Regions from separate parts of the Erwinia wuhanensis genome, predicted to be linked through region 1. Evidence: predicted binding sites of a transcription regulator. Region 1 holds the regulator's gene; each other region holds the start of a gene.
The links. Region 1 encodes sigma-54, which starts transcription at its own class of promoters, with help from an activator protein. Its sites were predicted from a motif close to GTTGGCACANNTTTCGCTNT; they were not measured.

Region 1 (3,980 bases):
CATCGGTAGCCAGAGTTCAAGATAGCTGCGCGTCTGATAGATAAAATTGTGCACTTCGGTATGACGATCCAGGAAAGCGGCCACCGGACGATCCAGCCCCGTCATCGGCCGCAGTTTCGGATCCCAGTGCGGGTTCGGCAGAAAGCGGACGTCGAACACGTAATCGGCATCGATCGGAATACCGTGCTTGAAGCCGAAGGATTCAAACACCATCGTCAGTTCACGTTCCCGCTTGCCTAACAGGCGCGTGCGCAGCATTTCGGCCAGCTCGTGCACCGACATCTCCGAGGTATCGACGATCAGATCCGCACGCGAGCGCAGCGGCTCCAGCAGATCGCTCTCTTCATCGATGGCGCTTTCCAGCGAAAGATTTTTACTGGAAAGCGGATGCAGGCGTCGGGTATCGCTGTAGCGCCGGATCAGCGTATTGCGATCGGCATCCAGGAACAGCAGCTGCGGCGAAAAGCTGTCGGGCAGGCCGGTCAGCGCTTTCTCAAAGATTTCCGGCGACTCTGGCATATTGCGCACGTCGATACTGACGGCCGCCGAGATGTTACGATCCGCCAGTGACCTGGCCAGCTCCGGCAGCAGCACCACGGGCAGATTATCCACGCAGTAGAAGCCCATATCCTCCAGCGCCCTCAACGCGACGGACTTACCGGAACCAGAACGCCCGCTGACGATCATCAGCACCATGACTTATTCTCCTGATTTGAAGCCTTTCCAAAGGGACGGGGAACTTCCCTGTGCATACGCTCGGGCCGACAGACCGGCCCACTAAAGGCTTAAGAGGCGGCTTGTGGTTCCTCTGCCATGATAGCAAACAGCTCTTCATCGCTTTGCGCAGCGCGCAGTCGGCGGCAGACCGTTTTATCGGCCAGACGTTTTGCGACCAGCGAGAGCGTGTGCAGATGCGTTTTACACTGATCGGCAGGCACCAGCAGGGCGAAAAGCAGATCGACCGGTTGATTATCGATAGCGTCGAAGGCTACCGGCTGATCGAGACGGATAAACACGCCTACCGCGCGCAGCGTATCTTCCACCAGCTTGCCGTGTGGGATCGCGATGCCGTTACCTATGCCGGTACTGCCCATACGTTCACGCGTCAGGATCGCTTCAAAGATCGTCTGATGCGGCAGATTAAGCTGTTTGGCCGCCAGCTCGCTGATAATCTCCAGCGCCCGCTTTTTGCTCTGGCAGTGCACGCCGTTGCGGGTACAGGAAAGGCTCAGGACCGAGCTCAGTTCCAGTGTCAGGTCATTGTTCATCATAGGTTCACTTAGGTATTCACTTCCGCCTGGCAAAACGGCGCTGCCCGATCGTTCGGCAGGCCATCAGTCGAATGCATTATGCCCGTTGATTAACGGCCCGCCTTCTGCAATCAGAAGACGAGCCGGTTAGTTTACACCACATTCTTATCAGATAAGGGTGGCGAAAAAATAATCAATGCTGCAAGGGTAATTAATGCTGCTTCAGCTTGTCTTTATGTTTATTCAGCTGGCGTGTCAGCTTGTCAATCAGGCCGTCAATCGCCGCATACATATCTTTTTCTTCCGAGGTGGCGTGCAACTCACCACCGCTGACGTGCAGCGTCGCATCGGCGACCTGCGTCACCTTTTCCACCTTCAGCACAATATAAACCTGCCCGATACGGTCAGTGTATTGCTCCAGCTTGGCGAATTTAGCCACCACGAATTCACGTAAAGGCTCGGTAATTTCAACATTCTGCCCGGTAATATTGAGTTGCATAAGCTCTTCCTTATCTGTTCGTTCAGACCAGCTGCTTGCGCTGATTTGAGGGCGGGATGGATAAAGACTCTCGGTACTTCGCGACGGTGCGGCGGGCCACGATGATCCCCTGGTCGGAGAGCAGGGTGGTCAGCTTGCTGTCGCTAAGAGGCTTGGCGGGATTCTCCGCCGAGATCAATTTCTTCACCAGCGCGCGAATGGCCGTGGAAGAGGCTTCGCCGCCGCTTTCGGTGTTCACGTGACTGGAGAAGAAATATTTCAGTTCAAAAATACCGCGTGGGCTGTGCAGGTATTTTTGCGTGGTAACGCGTGAAATCGTCGATTCGTGCATCTCTACGGCGGAGGCGATATCCGCCAGCACCATAGGACGCATAAATTCTTCACCCTGCTCGAAGAAAGCCTGCTGCTGGTCGACGATGCAGCGCGTGACCTTCAGTAGCGTATCGTTGCGGCTCTCCAGACTTTTTATCAGCCAGCGGGCTTCCTGCAAATTGCTGCGAATAAACTGGCTGTCGCTGTCGCTGCGAGAGCTGCCGCCCAGCGAAGCATAGTGCTGGTTAATCTTCAGGCGCGGCACGCTGTCGGCATTCAGTTCCACCACCCAGCGGGCGCCGATTTTACGCACCAGCACGTCCGGGATGACATATTCCGGTTCGCTGGTATTAATCGACTGACCGGGACGCGGGTCAAGTGACTGGATCAGCTGCATGGCGTTTTTCAGCACGTCCTCTTTCAGCCGCGTGACGCGCATCAGGCTGCGGAAGTCGTGGTTAGCCAGCAGATCCAGATGGTCGCTGACAATAAGCCTGGCCTCTTTCAGCCAGGGCGTGTCATCCACGAACTGCGACAGCTGCACCAGCAGGCAGTCGCGCAGATCGCGTGCGCAGACGCCGATCGGATCGAACCGCTGAACGCGCTTCAGTACCGCTTCGACTTCTTCCGCAGAAAGCTCTTCGTTGCCGATACTCTCCTGGATCTCCTGAAGAGAAACGGTCAGATAGCCGGTCGGATCCACGGCGTCGACAATGGCGGTGGCGATGGCGCGATCGGTATCGGTAAAAGGCGTCAGCTCTACCTGCCACATCAGGTAGTCCTGCAACGACTGGGTGGTTTCGCCCTGATAAACAGGCAGCTCGTCGTCGTGGTAGTCGGTGCCGGTGCCCGACGGCGTGCCGGCGGTGTAGATTTCGTCCCAGGTGGCGTCGAGCGGCAGCTCTTCCGGCATATCTTTTTGTTCCAGCGCCTCGCGGGTATCCAGCGCCTCTTTTTCCTGATATTCGCGGCTGTCGACTTCTTCGTGAAGATCGGTTTGTTCAAGCAGCGGGTTGCTTTCCAGCGCCAGCTGAATTTCCTGCTGGAGTTCAAGCGTAGAGAGTTGCAGCAGACGTATCGCCTGCTGCAGTTGTGGCGTCATGGCAAGCTGTTGGCTAAGCCTGAGCTGCAAACCTTGCTTCATATTCAGGATACTTATTCCTTAAAAATCTTGACCGGTCTGAACACCTTATCAGAGTCTGAACTCTTCGCCCAAATAGACGCGCTTAACTTGTTCATCCTGGAGGATTTGCTCAGGCGAGCCGTGAGCGATCAGGTGTCCCTGACTGACGATATAGGCTCGTTCGCAGACGGCCAGCGTTTCACGGACGTTGTGATCGGTGATAAGCACGCCCAGGCCGCTGTCGCGCAGGTGTTCGATAATCTTTTTGATATCGATAACCGAAATCGGATCGACGCCTGCGAAAGGCTCATCCAGCAGGATGAATTTAGGGTTCGCCGCCAGCGCGCGGGCGATCTCTACGCGACGGCGTTCACCGCCGGAAAGCGCCTGACCCATGCTGTCGCGCAGGTGCGCGATATGGAACTCTTCCATCAGCTCGTTGGCGCGATCGGTTCGCTGTTCCGCCGTTAAATCTTCACGGATTTGCAGCACCGCCATCAGGTTGTCGTACACGCTCAGGCGGCGGAAAATAGAGGCTTCCTGCGGCAGATAGCCGATGCCCCGACGCGCGCGCGCGTGCAGCGGCAGAATACTGATATCTTCATCGTCGATAACGATGCGGCCCGCGTCGCGCGGCACAATGCCCACCACCATATAAAACGTGGTGGTCTTACCGGCGCCGTTCGGGCCCAGCAGGCCGACGATCTCACCGGATTTTACCTCCAGGCTGACATCTTCCACCACGCGTCGGCCTTTGTAGGCCTTCGCCAGATTTTGCGCAATTAAAGTCGCCATG
Region 2 (3,980 bases), on a different contig from region 1:
TGAATCAGTGGCTGCTCTATAGTGTGGAGAGCACGTCAGCATCCGGCGCCAGAGGCTTTGTGCGCGGCGAATTCTTTACCCAGGATGGGGTACTGGTCGCTTCAACGGTGCAGGAAGGCGTGATGCGCCTACGTCAGTAGCTGAAATAACAAACCCCGCAGAGCGCGGGGTTTGATAGCGAGAGCGGCTGCGAGTCGGCTTACTGGTTATAAGCGTTTTCGCCGTGGCTGTTCACATCCAGACCTTCACGTTCGTGATCTTCGGTCACGCGCAGGCCGACTGTCATATCCGCAACCTTAAAGGCGATAAAGGCGACCACGCCGGTCCAGACCACCGTAATGCCTACGCTATAGAGCTGCACCCAAATCTGATGCCCCATCGTTACGCCAGAGGCATAGCCGACGCCGCCCAGTGAAGAAGAAGCGAAAACGCCGGTCAGGATGCAGCCTACAATACCGCACACGCCGTGCACGCCGAACACGTCACAGGGATCGTCAACGCGCAGCCATCTTTTCAGCACGGTAACGCCCCACAGGCCCGCCAGACCGCCGATAATACCGATAACCAACGCGCCGCCGACGCCAACATAGCCACAGGCTGGCGTAATCGCCACCAGACCCGCGATCGCACCAGAGCAGACGCCCAGCAGCGAAGGCTTGCCGCGCAGCGCCCATTCGCCAAACGTCCAGCTCAGCATCGCGCCTGCGGTCGCCATAACGGTGTTCAGGAATGCCAGCGCCGCGATTTCGTTAGCCGCGCTCGCCGAACCGGCGTTAAAGCCGAACCAGCCGACATACAGGATCGCCGTGCCGGTGAAGACCATCGGCAGGTTGTGCGGTTTAAAGGCTTCTTTGCCAAAGCCCGCGCGTTTGCCGACCAGGTAAGCGCCGACCAGACCGGCAACGGCGGCGTTGATATGCACCACGGTGCCGCCGGCAAAGTCCAGCGCGCCGTCCTGCGCCAGCAGTCCACCGGACCAGACCATGTGCGCGATGGGCAGATAGGAGAAAGTGACCCAGATAGCCACAAAGATCAGCACCGCAGAGAAACGAATACGCTCGGCCAGCGCGCCAACGATCAGGCCGACGGTAATGCAGGCAAAGGAAGCCTGGAACGAAACGTGAATATACTGGTAGAAGGTTCCAACCAGCGCCGTCAGCTGAATGTTTTTCAACATCGCCATGCTGAAGTCGCCAAAGAAAGCGTTGCCCGTGCTGAAGGCCAGCGAATAGCCGTAGAGCATCCAGATAACGCACACCATTGCAAAGGTCACGGAAACCTGAGTCAGCATGGACAGGACGTTTTTGGCCCGGATGAGGCCGCCGTAGAAAAGCGCAATGCCGGGTAGCGTCATAAACAGCACCAGCGCGGTGCAAATCATCATAAAGGCGTTATCGGCCTTGTCCGCCACGGCTGGCGGCGCCGCCATCGCAAGCGAGGGCAACAGGCTGAGGCTGGCGAGGCCGAAGGTAGTCATTTTTCTCATTTTATCCCATCCCATCACAATTCTTAGCCCCGAGATCAGAGTGCGGCTTCGTCCGCTTCGCCGGTGCGAATACGGATAACCCGCTGTAGTTCAGCGACAAAAATCTTACCGTCGCCAATTTTGCCGGTGTAGGCGGCCTTGCTGATAACGTCGACAACCTCGTCCAGCTGGTCGTCCGCTATCGCCACATCGATTTTAACTTTTGGCAGGAAGTTCACGCTGTATTCAGCGCCGCGATAAAGCTCGGCATGGCCTTTCTGGCGACCAAATCCCTTGACTTCGGTGACGGTCAGGCCCTGAATGCCAATGGCAGAAAGCGCCTCGCGCACGTCTTCTAATTTAAACGGTTTGATTACCACGGTAACCAGCTTCATACGATCCCCTCCAGCTAAAGAAAACGGTGATTCCGCCCTGCGTTAACCAAAGCAAAGGCTGTGCCATAAATCAGAAACGTGCGTTTTAAAAGGCGCGGCGGCAGATATTGCGTACGCGTGGCGGCCTGATGATGACATTAAGCATAGAGGGAAAAAGAAAACGCACCATTAAGGTGCGTTACGCGTCGAAATTGTGCATCGCCGCTGTTTTATCAGCCCGACCGCCTGCTTTTAGTGCAGCGAAGCGGTATTACGTTTCTTCCAGCTCCTCGCCCGCCAGCTGGAGCTGATACATCTGCCAGTAACGGCCCTGTTTCGCCAACAGCTGCTGATGGTTGCCCTGCTCTACCGCATGGCCTCTGTGCAGCACCAGAATGGTATCCGCATCGATAATAGTAGAGAGTCGGTGAGCGATAACCACCAGCGTGGTTTGCTGACGAACGGCCTTAAGCGCTTTCTGGATCGCCTGCTCCGTGCCGGAATCAATATTCGCCGTCGCTTCATCCAGGATCAGAATTTGCGGCGAGGCGACCAGCACGCGCGCCATCGCCAGCAGCTGCTTCTGACCCACGGAAAGATTGTTACCCTGTTCGCCCAGCCGCGTATAGATACCGTCGGAGAGCGAGCGCGCCAGTTCGGCAAGCTGAACGGTTTCCAGCGCGTGCCAGACCGCCTCTTCGCTTATCGAACGCCCCAGCGCCACGTTAGCGAAAAAGGTGTCGGCCAGCACCACCGGATCCTGCTGCACCATCGCCACGCCTTCGCGCAGCACGCCGTGGCTGAGCCCGGTCAGCGGCCTGCCGTCCAGGCGAATTTCACCCTGCTTCACCGGGTAGTAGCCCATCAGCAAGTTAGCGAGCGTGCTTTTCCCGCTGCCGGTATGGCCGACCAGCGCCACAAAGCTGCGCGAAGGCACGCTGAGGTTGATATCGTTGAGCACGTTGCGATCGTCGCGGTAGGCGAAGCTCAGATGTTCAATCTCAATGCGCCCCGAGGCCAGCGGCCGACTATCCTGACCATAGTGCTGGCGAGGCGCGTCCATCAGTTCAAAAATGCGCTCGCCGGCCACTACCGCCTGTTGCAGCATCGACTGCTGGGTGGTCAGCTCAATCAGCGGCTCGTTCAGCCTGCCCAGGTAGTTAATAAACGCGTAAAGCACGCCAACCTCGAAGCTGCCGCTGGAGGAGAAGCCAAACAGCAGCATCAGCCCGCACAGGATCATGGCGGAAAACAGGCTGAGCAGCGGCCGGAGCAGAAAGCCATCCAGCCGTAGCGTTTCCATTCTCGCCAGATAGTGCGAGCGGCTCGCTTCGCTCATCCGCTCACCAAAGCGCGCCTGCTGACGAAACTGCTGGATCACGCTCATGCCGCTGATCACTTCATTAAAGCCGTTGTTAATATCGGCCAGATAGCTACGCACTCGCCGTACGATAGGCGTACTGTAGCGCTGATAAATCAGCATCACGGTCAGCACGGCCGGAAAAATCATTATCGCCACCAGCGCCATGCGCCAGTCGAGACTGAACATCGCCACCAGCATGGCACCGATCAGCGCCGCGCTGCGCAGCACGGTGGCTACCACGGTGACGTAGAGATCGCGCACGACTTCGGTGTCATTGGTCACGCGTGAAATAATCTGGCCAACGGGCTGGGTATCAAAAGCGCTCAGCGGCTGGCGCAGCGCGGCGTCCATGACGTCCGTACGCAGCCGCTGCACTACGCCTACCGCCGCCTCGTTAAACAGCAGCGACTGCCAGTAGTGCAGCGCGGCGGCCAGGATTTGCAGCAGGAGAAAGCTGACGGCCAGCCCGGTGACCAGCCCCAGCGGCATGGAATGCTTCGCCACCATGTTATCGATAAAATAGCTGACCAGCACCGGGCCGAGCACTTCCGCCACCGCCGCTATCCACAGCAATACTATCGCCAGGCCAAGCGATTTCCGCCACGGCGAACCGTAGCGCAGCAGGCGTTTCAGCGTGGGCCAGAGCTGATTAAGATTCGCCATGCGGTACCCCTTTCGCGATTTCGTCCTCGTCCAGCGCGGCTTCCAGCTGCTGATAACGATACATATCCTGATACCAGCCGTCCTGGGCAATCAACGCCTCATGCTGCCCGCGCTG
Region 3 (3,980 bases), on a different contig from region 1:
CCAGCCACGGAAAAAGGGATCGCCAGCCGTGGAACAGCACGCAAACAAAGGAAAAAGCGGTTTCAAACCAGCCAGAAAGCAGGAGATAAGGCAGAAAAAGAAGCATGTCAGCAAGTTCAGAAAATGGTTTCCCGATGCCTGCGGCGCTGCCCTGAAATAAAGCAAAGCACCAAAATGGTGCCCTGTCAGCGTTGTTCCAGCTCGTCCAGCTGGCCGTACAGATTAGCGATATGATGGATGCGCTGACGACCTTTACTTAACAGCTCATGCAGCAGCGCATTGGTCAGCAGGTTGATGAGGCTGTTGGCGCAGGCATAGCTGTCGAAAGCGGACACGCTGTCCAGCGGCGCGCAAAGCTGCCATGTCGCCAGCGCCAGGATCGCCTGCGCCTGCGGCTCACAAATCACCAGCGTGGGCACGCCAGCCTGCTGAAGCTGTTGCAGCAGGGGCTTAATGATGCGCGGACGACGGCGAAAGGCAATCACCACCACTACATCGTCCGGCGTCATATCCGGCAGCTCTTCCGCCAGCGTCTGCCCCGGCTGCGGCACGACGGAGACCTCGCCGCGCGCCTGCAACAGCTGCTGCCGAAGGTGCAGCGCCACCGGCCAGGAGTTGCGCATACCGACAATAAAGATGCGCCTGCTGGCGGCCAGTCTTTGCACCACCTCGCCGAACTGCGCGGCGTCCAGCTGGCTTACCCACTGCGTCAGGTTTGCCATCTCTTGCTTGTAGTGGCGCGCCAGCAGCGTGTTGCCCTGCACCGCGTCGCGATTGTCGGTCAGCGGCATGCCGCTTTGGCGCAGCGTACGCAACTCGTCGCGCATATCGCGATATTTCTCATAGCCAAGACGTTTGAATAAGCGGCTGACGGTCGCTTTAGAAACGCCGCTGAGCCGCGCCAGCTCTGCGCTGTTATAGCTAATCAAATCGTCAAAATGATCGAAGATGAAATCCGCCGCGCGCTGCTCCTGCGGAGAAAGCTGGGGATAGTGATTTCTCAGGCGCTCATCAAGCTGCTTCATGATATGAACCTTGTAACTTTTGTTTCAGAGAAGATAACGTATACAAATAACGTGCCGGGCAGAAAAGTTCACCTTCATCTTGCAAGCCGGACGCGTTTTTTCACTGCCCTGCCGTTCCGGCTGCAACAAACTGGAACAGCTCTTGCTTCCCTTTCTGCTCCGTCCCTGAAAATGAGAACGTGATGATACAAAGTAATCTCGCTCCGCTTGGCATGGCCGTAACGCCTCATCATCTCGCCAGTGAAAGCGCGCTGGCCATTCTGCGCGAAGGCGGCAACGCTATTGAGGCGATGGTCGCGGCGGCGGCCACGATCGCTGTGGTTTATCCCCATATGAACGGGCTGGGCGGCGACGGCTTCTGGCTGATTATGCCGCCGCAGGGCGATCCTGTCGCCATCGACGCCAGCGGCGCGGCCGGATCGCTGGCCGATTTCGCTTTTTATGACGGCGCGGCGGCTATCCCCCATCGCGGGCCAAAATCGGCGCTGACGGTAGCCGGAACGGTCAGCGGCTGGTCAGAAGCGCTGACGATAGCCAACGAGCTTAGCGGTGCCGTGATGCCCGTTTCACGCCTGCTGGCCGATGCGATCCGCTATGCGGCGGACGGCATTCCCGTCACCCAATCGCAGTCGACCGCAACCGCCGGCAAATATCACGAGCTGGCGGCGCAGCCGGGCTTCGCGGCCGCTTTCCTGCCGGATGGCGAGGTGCCGCGCGCCGGCAGCCGCTTTACTCAACCGGCGCTGGCAAACACACTGGGCATCCTGACGGAACAGGGGCTGGACAGCTTTTATCGCGGCTCGCTGGCTAATCGCCTGGCGGCAGAAATGTCGGCGCTTGGCATGCCGATTACGCTGGAAGATCTTAATAAGCATCGGGCGAAGCGCCGTAAGCCATTAAGCATCCGCCACGAGTACGGCGAGGTCTTTAATATGACGCCGCCGACCCAGGGCCTGGTGTCGCTGGCGATTTTGGGCATCACCAATCATCTGAATATGGCGGAAGCAGACGAGGTGCAGACCGTGCACCGCATCGTGGAGGCGACCAAGCTGGCTTTCGGCCTGCGCGACCGCTATATCACCGATCCGCTGCATATGCGCGAAGAGATGCAGGCGCTGCTTGATTCCGACCAGCTCGAAACGCTGGCGGGGCAAATCAGCGACAGCCGCGCAGCCGGCTGGGGAACCGGCAAAGGGCCGGGCGATACCGTGTGGATGGGCGTGATGGACAGCAGCGGCCTTGCCGTCTCTTTTATTCAGAGCATCTATCACGAATTCGGCAGCGGCGTGGTGCTGGCCGGCACCGGCATCACCTGGCAAAACCGCGGCGCGGCGTTCAGCCTGGATCCCGAACACCTGCTGGCTTTAGCGCCGGGCAAACAGCCTTTTCATACGCTTAATCCCGCCGCCGCTCGGCTGAACGATGGCCGCACCATGGTCTACGGCTCGATGGGCGGCGACGGCCAGCCGCAGACTCAGGCCGCCATTTTTACCCGTCACGTGGTGCAGGGAATGCCGCTACAGCAGTGCGTCAGCGCGCCGCGCTGGCTGCTCGGCCGCACCTGGGGCCAGGCTTCCGATTCGCTGAAGCTGGAGGGCCGTTTTTCCGCCACCACCTTTACCCGCCTGCGCGAGCTGGGGCATGAAGTCGAAGCGCTGGAGGATTTCAGCGAGGCGGTCGGCCACGCAGGCGCGATTGTCCGCCATACCAACGGCATGCTGGAAGGCGCCAGCGATCCCCGCAGCAACGGCAGCGCGGCCGGTTTTTAACAGGAGAACATTATGAACACCGAAATTGACTGGACGGCTTATCTGGCCCACATGGAGCAGGTGCTGGGCGTACCGATGGACGATCGTCGTCGCGCCGAGCTGCTGGTGCAGTTTTCACGTATTGCCGAGATGGCCGGGCCGCTGATGGCGTTCCCGCTGGATGAACGTCAGGAAATCGCAGGAGTATATAAAGCATGACGCTCAGCTCCCTTTCCATTGCCGAACTAAAAAGCGCGCTGCTTAAAGGCGAGCTGAGCGCCAGAGAAATCGCGCAGCAAACGCTGGACGGGATCGAGCGGCTGGATCCGACGATCAATGCCTGGACGAGCGTAACGCGGGATCGCATGTTGAGCGAGGCCGATCGCCTCGATCGTCAGCGCAAAGAGGATCGTCCGTTACCCGCGCTGGCGGCCATTCCCTGCGCGGTAAAAAATCTTTTTGACGTTGCAGGCCATACCACGCTGGCGGGTGCCAGCCTGCTCAGCGATCGCCCGGCGGCCAAAAAAGACAGCTGGGCAGTGAGCAAGCTCAGCGAGGCGGGCGCGCTGCTGTCCGGCATGGTGAATATGGACGCCTATGCCTACGGTTTTACCACGGAAAACAGCCATTACGGCGCCACGCGTAACCCTCACGATAGCCAACGTATCGCCGGGGGATCCTCTGGCGGCTCGGCGGCGGCCGTCGCCGCTGGCCTGGTGCATTTTTCACTGGGCTCGGATACCAACGGCTCGATCCGCGTACCGGCTTCGCTGTGCGGCATTTTTGGCCTGAAGCCGACGTTTGGCCGCCTGTCGCGCAGCGGCAGCCAGCCCTTTGTCGCCAGCCTCGATCATATCGGGCCTTTCGCCCGCAGCACCGAAGATCTGGCGTTGGTTTATGATGCGTTACAGGGCCGCGATCCGCAGGATAGCTTTCAGGCGGAAAAAGCGATCCAGCCTGTTCATCGCCTGTTGGAGCAAGGCGCACAGGGCCTGCGGTGCGCCGTGCTGGGCGGCTATTTTCAAACCTGGTGTGATGACGATGCCCGCGCAGCCGTCGCGCAGGCCGCAAAAGCGCTTGATGCGCAGGAAGAGGTGCTGATGCCGGAGGCCGTGCTGGCCCGTACCGCCGCGTTTATCCTGACCGCTGCCGAAGGCGGTAACGCCTGGCTGCCCGCGTTGCGCGCGCAGCCGGAGCGTTTTGAGCC

Region 2: a site for sigma-54 is predicted at 1,909-1,928, ahead of glnK (P-II family nitrogen regulator). Genes of this name have one in related genera too.
Region 3: a site for sigma-54 is predicted at 1,155-1,174, ahead of QZH36_RS17355 (gamma-glutamyltransferase family protein). Genes of this name have one in related genera too.

What each region holds. Positions count from the first base shown of each region.
Region 1 is NZ_JAUJUH010000003.1:60,774-64,753, forward strand. Features, by position in the region: gene rapZ (RNase adapter RapZ) at 1-696, opposite strand, end outside; gene ptsN (PTS IIA-like nitrogen regulatory protein PtsN) at 786-1,268, opposite strand; gene hpf (ribosome hibernation promoting factor) at 1,462-1,749, opposite strand; gene rpoN (RNA polymerase factor sigma-54) at 1,772-3,205, opposite strand; gene lptB (LPS export ABC transporter ATP-binding protein) at 3,254-3,979, opposite strand.
Region 2 is NZ_JAUJUH010000002.1:564,970-568,949, forward strand. Features, by position in the region: gene tesB (acyl-CoA thioesterase II) at 1-140, shown strand, start outside; gene amtB (ammonium transporter AmtB) at 200-1,501, opposite strand; gene glnK (P-II family nitrogen regulator) at 1,522-1,860, opposite strand; gene QZH36_RS07175 (SmdB family multidrug efflux ABC transporter permease/ATP-binding protein) at 2,111-3,865, opposite strand; gene QZH36_RS07180 (SmdA family multidrug ABC transporter permease/ATP-binding protein) at 3,852-3,980, opposite strand, start outside.
Region 3 is NZ_JAUJUH010000007.1:263,794-267,773, forward strand. Features, by position in the region: gene hpxU (MurR/RpiR family transcriptional regulator HpxU) at 186-1,025, opposite strand; gene QZH36_RS17355 (gamma-glutamyltransferase family protein) at 1,208-2,794, shown strand; gene hpxX (oxalurate catabolism protein HpxX) at 2,807-2,992, shown strand; gene QZH36_RS17365 (AtzE family amidohydrolase) at 2,989-3,980, shown strand, end outside.